2 regions of the Bacillus tequilensis genome follow, and region 1 is predicted to be linked to the other one. Evidence: a T-box and tRNA genes for the amino acid it is inferred to sense, from the RefSeq annotation. Region 1 holds a T-box; the other holds one or more tRNA genes.
The links. A T-box is a leader RNA that pairs with one kind of tRNA and senses whether it is charged. The one in region 1 lies ahead of glyQ (glycine--tRNA ligase subunit alpha), so its partner is inferred to be a tRNA-Gly.
Positions count from the first base shown of each region.

Region 1 (4,424 bases):
AGAGCTGTTGGGTATTCGACTAAATGATTTACTTCATCAAGAAGGTCTTTATCAACCGGAATGCTCCAATTGTTCTCTGCAGCCATCGCTTCCAGCTGAGATTGAATCATTTGTTTCCGGGCGTCTGGATCAGCAATAACACGCTGTTCCTTCAGCTGCTCTTCATAAGCTGAAGGTGATTCAATTGACACTTCATGTCCAAGGAAACGGTGTCCCTGTGTTGTCCGTCCAGACTCAACGTTTGTGATCGAAAATGGGATGACATCCTGTCCAAATAAAGCAACAATCCATTTGATCGGCCGGATATAACGCAAATCTTCATTTCCCCAGCGCATGTTTTTCGGGAAATGCAAGCTCGTAACTAAACTGCCCAGTTCCGGCAGAAGAGACTTTGTTTCTTGACCGGCTTGGAATTTTTGCACGAATACATACTCTATGCCTTTTACTTCTTTGATGTACAGGTCTTTTACGTCTGCGCCTTGGCCTTTTGAAAAGCCGATTGCCGCTTTTGTCCAGTTACCGTCTGCATCAAGGGCAATTTTTTTCGCTGGCCCTTTTGCTTCTTCTTTTATATCATCCTGCTTTTCTGCTACATCTTTCACGAAAACAGCAAGACGTCTAGGTGTATTGAAGAGCTTCACTTCACCGTGGGTGATATTTTTTTCTTTAAGCCAGCCTGTCAGCTTCTCGCCAAGCTGAATCATGCTTTCATTCAAAAAGCGCGCCGGCATTTCCTCTAATCCGATCTCTAAAAGTAAATCCTGTTTACTCATGAGAAGAACCCTCCCCTTTAAGCATTGGGAACCCTAGTTTTTCTCGTTCCTCGTAGTAGGTTTTTGCTACTTTTCTCGCTAAATTCCGCACTCTCGCAATATATCCTGTCCGCTCAGTAACAGAGATCGCACCTTTGGCATCAAGCAAGTTGAAGGTATGCGAGCATTTCAGCACATAATCATATGCTGGATGAACAAGTCCGTTGTCCATTTGATTGATCGCTTCTTTTTCATACGTGCTGAACAATTGGAACAGCATATCGACATTTGATGTTTCAAACGTATAAACGGAATGCTCATATTCCGCCATCATGAATAAATCTTTCACTGTAAATCCTGACGTCCATTCCAAATCAAAAACATTCTCTTTATCCTGGATATAAGACGCAAGACGTTCAATTCCGTACGTAATTTCTACTGAAACCGGTTTACACTCAAGTCCTCCGACCTGCTGAAAATACGTAAATTGTGTAATCTCCATTCCGTCAAGCCATACTTCCCAGCCGAGACCCGCACAGCCTAAAGACGGATTCTCCCAGTTGTCTTCAACAAAGCGGATATCATGCTCAAGCGGATCAATTCCCAGTGCGCGCAAGGAATCTAAATACAGCTCTTGAATGTTATCCGGAGACGGTTTGATAATCACCTGAAACTGATGATGCTGATACAGTCTGTTTGGATTCTCCCCGTATCGTCCGTCGGCAGGACGTCTGGAAGGCTCCACGTAAGCCACTTTCCACGGTTCAGGCCCAATACTGCGCAAAAATGTATACGGGCTCATCGTGCCGGCTCCTTTTTCTACATCGTAAGCCTGCATCAGCACACAGCCCTGACTGGACCAATGCTTTTGCAAGGTTAGAATCATGTCTTGAATATTCATTTCAAGCACCTCCACTTTTCTTTCATAAGATGACTGCGGCGGCAACCAAAAAACTCCCGTCTCTATGCTTGCCTGCCGCAAACATAGGGACGAGAGTTCTCCCGCGGTTCCACCCTAGTTGCTGAGAACAAAATCCCAGCCTCTTTTTTTAAAATTGCTCAAGAATGCCTTTCGTTGCGTGCTCATCCTTAGCTTACACCGCCCTAAGGTCGCTTTCATGAGGTAACCGCAAGTACTTCTTTCTCTCACTGCAACATATTTTATAATAAATGATCATATAAAAAGATGGACCAGATGTCAACTTTTGTTTTCACCTAAAAGATGCTTCATGCTTTCCATTTGATCTAAAAAGCGCTTTGATTTTAAATATAACCCTGAATATTCATCATAATATAAATCAATCACTTGCTTTAATTCAGCTTTTGTTTCCTGTTTTAAGGACACATTGCCCAGCCTCGAAAGATCGAAGTAATAAAACAGCCTCAACAGCCTTGCCGTTTGCGGCTTAATCGGGACCCTGTAAGGATCTTTTTCAAAACAGCGATGGCAAATAAAACCGTTATCGCGGACAGAGAAATGAAAGGTCCCGTCCTGGCTTTTACAATGCACGCAGTGATTCAGCTCAGGATACAGCCCCATGACACCCAGCATTTTCATTTGAGCAATGAATAAGATGACATCCGGATCTGTTCCTTCATTCAGCTGTTTAAACGACTCTAAAATAAATTCAAATAAAAAAGGGTTTGGCTTCTTTTCTTCTGTGCCTTTATCGACTAGCTCAGCAATATAGGCAGCATATGCTGTTAAAAACAAATCTTCCCTAATGCCTCTCATGCTGAGGATCATTTCACCCTGCTGAAGCGTTCCGAGACCCGTTGTTTTTTGCATTAAGAATGAACCATACAAAAAGGGCTGGCTGACTGCTGATAAACGGCTGTTCGGTTTTTTGGCGCCTCGTGCCATCACACCTATTTTTCCGTGTTCTCTTGTCAGTAAAGTAACGATTTTATTCGTCTCTCCGTAATCATTTGTGCGAAGAACGATTCCTTCACATTTTGTCAGCATTTCCGCACCTTCCTAAAGCAGGAGCGGCCAAGAGGTCTATAAAATTGGATAATCAAATCGGGCTAGCTCATCTTCTAGTTCTTCGGGTCTTTCCATGTTCTCTTTTTCCAGTTCTTTAAAAAGAAGATACGTATCAACATTTCCTGTTTGAGAAAATACGTTCCAGGTAAAATTCAACACAAGAAACCCACCTTTCTGTAGTTAAACTAGCTTACCTAAACTCCAAATTCTTACCTTTATCTTGACCAGATGTCCTCCATTTCATGTTAAACAAAATTTGCTAATGTATCCCGGTTCCTGTGAGATCATGACACAGCAAGAAATTAATATTCATCCTCTTTAAAGCCAAAATCGCGAAGCTGGGACATTTTATTACGCCAGTCTTTCTGCACTTTGACCCACAATTCAAGGTAGACACGGGAGCCTAACAGCGCTTCAATATCCGCTCTCGCCCTTTTTCCGACCTCTTTCAGCAGGCTTCCTTTTTTCCCGATCACAATGCCTTTCTGGGAATCCCGTTCGACCACAATCGTTGCCGCTACGTGCACGGAACCGTTGTCCTGCCCTTTGATGGACTCTATGGCCACCGCAATACTGTGCGGAATTTCTTCTCTCGTCAGATGCAGCACCTTTTCCCTGATTAGTTCAGAAATGATAAACCGTTCCGGGTGGTCTGTCACCTGGTCACTTGGATAGAATTGCGGTCCTTCAGGCAAATACGCTTCTATCTGCGTAAGCAATGTTTCGATATTATTTCCTTCTAGAGCAGAAATCGGAACAATTTCCTTAAAAGGATAACGTTTGCGATATTCGTCAATTAACAGAAGCAATTGATCAGGATGAATTTTGTCAATTTTGTTTACGATTAAAAATACAGGCGTAGACATGTTCTGCAATTTTTCAATGATGAATTCGTCGCCTTTCCCGTACCCTTCCTCGGCATTGATCATAAACAAAACCAAATCAACTTCTTTTAATGTATTTTGCGCCACTTTCATCATAAAGTCCCCAAGCTTATGCTTAGGTTTGTGAATCCCTGGTGTGTCAATAAAAATCGTTTGTGATGTGCCTGTCGTCAAAACTCCTTGCACCTTGTTTCTCGTCGTTTGGGGCTTATCGCTCATAATCGCGATTTTTTGTCCAACGACTCTGTTCAAAAATGTAGATTTTCCTACGTTTGGTCTTCCAATAATAGATACAAATCCCGATTTAAAACTTTCGTTCGTCATGTAAATCCTCCGATGAAAATGCGCCTGGCAATAATTCTTCCACAGTCATTTCTTTTATTTGTCCTTGTAAATTGGTCAGTATGACAATAACTTCCTTTGTGCAAAGTTCAGAAATCACCTGACGGCAGGCTCCGCATGGAGATACCGGTCCAGGGGTGTCAGCCGCAACGGCCAGCATCTGAAACTCTGTATCCCCCTCAGAAACAGCTTTAAATAAAGCGGTACGCTCAGCGCAATTGCACATGCTGTATGCCGCGTTCTCAATATTGCAGCCTCTGTACACTTTTCCATCCTTGGTAAGAAGAGCGGCTCCTACTTGGAACTTGGAATAGGGCGCATATGCCATATCTCGCGCTTTTAAAGCTTCTGTTATTAACTCTTGTCTGTTCATGTGTACATTCCTCTCTTACCTCTAATGGTACCGCTATCACTTTATATTTTACATAATCGCGCGCTTTTTTTCACGCCCATTTCTAA
Region 1 covers NZ_CP048852.1:2,479,098-2,483,521, forward strand. The annotation lists gene glyS (glycine--tRNA ligase subunit beta) at 1-773, opposite strand, end outside; gene glyQ (glycine--tRNA ligase subunit alpha) at 766-1,653, opposite strand; T-box leader at 1,736-1,911, opposite strand; gene recO (DNA repair protein RecO) at 1,951-2,718, opposite strand; gene G4P54_RS13265 (YqzL family protein) at 2,755-2,898, opposite strand; gene era (GTPase Era) at 3,042-3,947, opposite strand; gene G4P54_RS13275 (cytidine deaminase) at 3,928-4,338, opposite strand.

Region 2 (4,424 bases), 1.9 Mb from region 1:
GGCACACGGTTTCAGGATCTCTTTCACTCCCCTTCCGGGGTGCTTTTCACCTTTCCCTCACGGTACTGGTTCACTATCGGTCACTAGGGAGTATTTAGCCTTGGGAGATGGTCCTCCCGGATTCCGACGGAATTTCACGTGTTCCGCCGTACTCAGGATCCACTCAGGAGAGAACGAAGTTTTGACTACAGGGCTGTTACCTTCTATGGCGGGCCTTTCCAGACCTCTTCATCTACCTCGTTCTTTTGTAACTCCGTACAGAGTGTCCTACAACCCCAAGAGGCAAGCCTCTTGGTTTGGGCTGATCCCGTTTCGCTCGCCGCTACTCAGGGAATCGCATTTGCTTTCTCTTCCTCCGGGTACTTAGATGTTTCAGTTCCCCGGGTCTGCCTTCTCATATCCTATGTATTCAGATATGGATACCACTCCATTACGAGTGGTGGGTTTCCCCATTCGGAAATCTCCGGATCAAAGCTTGCTTACAGCTCCCCGAAGCATATCGGTGTTCGTCCCGTCCTTCATCGGCTCCTAGTGCCAAGGCATCCACCGTGCGCCCTTTCTAACTTAACCGTTAAAAAGAATCACTATGTGATATCTTGTCTTACTAATTGAATGTGATGTCTACTGTTATCTAGTTTTCAAAGAACACGTTTCGAAGGAATGATCCTTCAAAACTAAACAAGACAGGGAACGTTCTGTTTATAAGACCCAAGGTCTTATATTCCGTATATATCCTTAGAAAGGAGGTGATCCAGCCGCACCTTCCGATACGGCTACCTTGTTACGACTTCACCCCAATCATCTGTCCCACCTTCGGCGGCTGGCTCCTAAAAGGTTACCTCACCGACTTCGGGTGTTACAAACTCTCGTGGTGTGACGGGCGGTGTGTACAAGGCCCGGGAACGTATTCACCGCGGCATGCTGATCCGCGATTACTAGCGATTCCAGCTTCACGCAGTCGAGTTGCAGACTGCGATCCGAACTGAGAACAGATTTGTGGGATTGGCTTAACCTCGCGGTTTCGCTGCCCTTTGTTCTGTCCATTGTAGCACGTGTGTAGCCCAGGTCATAAGGGGCATGATGATTTGACGTCATCCCCACCTTCCTCCGGTTTGTCACCGGCAGTCACCTTAGAGTGCCCAACTGAATGCTGGCAACTAAGATCAAGGGTTGCGCTCGTTGCGGGACTTAACCCAACATCTCACGACACGAGCTGACGACAACCATGCACCACCTGTCACTCTGCCCCCGAAGGGGACGTCCTATCTCTAGGATTGTCAGAGGATGTCAAGACCTGGTAAGGTTCTTCGCGTTGCTTCGAATTAAACCACATGCTCCACCGCTTGTGCGGGCCCCCGTCAATTCCTTTGAGTTTCAGTCTTGCGACCGTACTCCCCAGGCGGAGTGCTTAATGCGTTAGCTGCAGCACTAAGGGGCGGAAACCCCCTAACACTTAGCACTCATCGTTTACGGCGTGGACTACCAGGGTATCTAATCCTGTTCGCTCCCCACGCTTTCGCTCCTCAGCGTCAGTTACAGACCAGAGAGTCGCCTTCGCCACTGGTGTTCCTCCACATCTCTACGCATTTCACCGCTACACGTGGAATTCCACTCTCCTCTTCTGCACTCAAGTTCCCCAGTTTCCAATGACCCTCCCCGGTTGAGCCGGGGGCTTTCACATCAGACTTAAGAAACCGCCTGCGAGCCCTTTACGCCCAATAATTCCGGACAACGCTTGCCACCTACGTATTACCGCGGCTGCTGGCACGTAGTTAGCCGTGGCTTTCTGGTTAGGTACCGTCAAGGTACCGCCCTATTCGAACGGTACTTGTTCTTCCCTAACAACAGAGCTTTACGATCCGAAAACCTTCATCACTCACGCGGCGTTGCTCCGTCAGACTTTCGTCCATTGCGGAAGATTCCCTACTGCTGCCTCCCGTAGGAGTCTGGGCCGTGTCTCAGTCCCAGTGTGGCCGATCACCCTCTCAGGTCGGCTACGCATCGTCGCCTTGGTGAGCCATTACCTCACCAACTAGCTAATGCGCCGCGGGTCCATCTGTAAGTGGTAGCCGAAGCCACCTTTTATGTTTGAACCATGCGGTTCAAACAACCATCCGGTATTAGCCCCGGTTTCCCGGAGTTATCCCAGTCTTACAGGCAGGTTACCCACGTGTTACTCACCCGTCCGCCGCTAACATCAGGGAGCAAGCTCCCATCTGTCCGCTCGACTTGCATGTATTAGGCACGCCGCCAGCGTTCGTCCTGAGCCAGGATCAAACTCTCCGATAAAAGTTTGACTGACTACGCACATCGCTGTGCGATTTGTTTAAAAATGAATTAACAGGTACGTTTTGTCTTGTTTAGTTTTCAAAGATCATTCAATTAATGGAGCGGGTGATGAGAATCGAACTCACGACATCAGCTTGGAAGGCTGAGGTTTTACCACTAAACTACACCCGCGTGGTATTTTGTATTGGCGCGCCCGAGAGGAGTCGAACCCCTAACCTTTTGATCCGTAGTCAAACGCTCTATCCAATTGAGCTACGGGCGCTTATCAAGCGACTCAACTATCATACTATCATTTGATGTTGAAGTCAAGAAGTTTTTAAAATGTTTCTTCTCGAATGTTTAATTCGACTTTTCTTATTATACACATTTTAAAAATCTTGTAAACACCTTAGAAAAACTTTTTTTGTTTTTCGTTTTGTTTCACGCTGTTCATCAGCGACGTTTAATAATATACCATGCCCGTTTTATTTGGTCAACACTTTCCCTATATTTTTTATTATCTTTTTTCACATATTTAATGTATATATTTCATCTCATCTTACAAACAATATAAAAGATCACTTGAGAGGGAATGAGGCGTGTATGTATTACTACAAAGAAGAACTGATAAACATCATTAAACCGGATAAGCCAGATCCGGCAGCTGCAAAGGTCCTGCAGGAGATATTAGGCGGTCATTACGGAGAAATGCGTACGATGATGCAGTTTTTTTCCAAAGCTCGAATTTCAGAGGAAAGCAGAAACAGTACCGCGATTTGCTGCGTGGCATTTTTTTAGAGGAGATTGCCCACGTTGAGCTGGTGCAAAACACAATTAATGCTTTATTAGATGAATCAGGCGGTGAAGGTGTCGGCAGTCAAGGTGCAGATCAGGCACCACTTAATGAAGCTGTTAAACATGCTAATCCTCATCATTATATTATTGGGGCGCAAAGTTCCCTTCCTGTTGATGCAGGGGGCAATCCGTGGAACGGGTCATGGGTGTATAACCACGGAAACTTAATTACCGACCTGTTGGATAACCTGCTTCTTGAGTCAACAGGCGTGCTGCAAAAAACAAGGATTTACGAAATGAGCACGAATCAGACGTTTCGGGAGACTCTTGCTTTTCTTATTGTACGCGACAATGCTCACCAAAATGCGTTTGCGAAAGCACTCGAAACATTGGGCGTTGAGTGGGCGAAGCTCTTACCTGTGCCGAATTACGACATCAATAAATATCCTGAGTGCAGAAAATATGTCGAATTGGGCTACCACAATGCACAATTTAATTTCAGATTGGATGAAACAAGAATCGGAGAAATCTATCAAGGAACATCTCCAAGCAGAAATGGCGGAGAGTTACAAGTGATAGACCCTCCGGCAGGTTTCCCTGTTCCAGTGCTTCCGGAAATGCCAAATGAACACAGCCCTGGGTTAGGCGATATGAATGCCTGATCAGGTGTGATGGTGCTCAAGAAAACTCTTGAGCACCTTTTGCTTTATATTCACTCAATGATAGGCGTTAAAGAATCTCCATTCCATATTTCTCCCTTATTGAATGTCCGAATGATAGATTTTCTTGTAGAGCTGTTTATATAGAGAGATTCTTACATCATCTTTTTGATTATATGATGTAAGTCCCCACCAAAACCATTCACCGTTCATTTCATGCAGCGGCCTGAACAGAACAGGGACACCTTGGTTCCCCAACTCTTAAAGTCTGTCAGCAATTTTGCTGAGCATGGCATTCAGCCGCTTCCCTTCTGCTGTTGAAGAGTCCAATATGTTCTTATGCTGATCGTTTGTAATTTGGTTTTAAAATGCCCTGACTGAATAGCAGGATTTGCCAGGTGCATACTGATTTGCGGAATTCCCCCCGCTTTTCCCATACGATAGCAGCTCGCTGTTGCAGTTTACATCAATCGAATCTTCAATATTTGCTGTTTCAAGCCACCCTCTTGCATAATCACAGCCGTAAATAGCAGGTGATTGTCCGGCTGCACTTCGGATTCCAGCTTTACTCATAGAGAATGGGTCATGACTGTAACCACCGAATGCTCCGGAAAGGACTCTGTTTTCTGTTCGGTTCTGCAGATGAGCAAGCCAATTCATGACTGCTTTTGTTGTCTGCTGTGCATGAAGATTTACAGGCGA
Region 2 covers NZ_CP048852.1:607,065-611,488, reverse strand. The annotation lists rRNA gene G4P54_RS03250 (23S ribosomal RNA) at 1-570, opposite strand, end outside; rRNA gene G4P54_RS03245 (16S ribosomal RNA) at 740-2,289, opposite strand; tRNA gene G4P54_RS03240 (tRNA-Gly) at 2,387-2,460, opposite strand; tRNA gene G4P54_RS03235 (tRNA-Arg) at 2,475-2,551, opposite strand; partial or broken gene G4P54_RS03230 (manganese catalase family protein) at 2,872-3,725, shown strand; partial or broken gene gmuG (mannan endo-1,4-beta-mannosidase) at 3,837-4,424, opposite strand, start outside.
Region 2: it has a tRNA-Gly gene. The T-box ahead of glyQ (glycine--tRNA ligase subunit alpha) is inferred to sense a tRNA for this amino acid. The anticodon was not compared.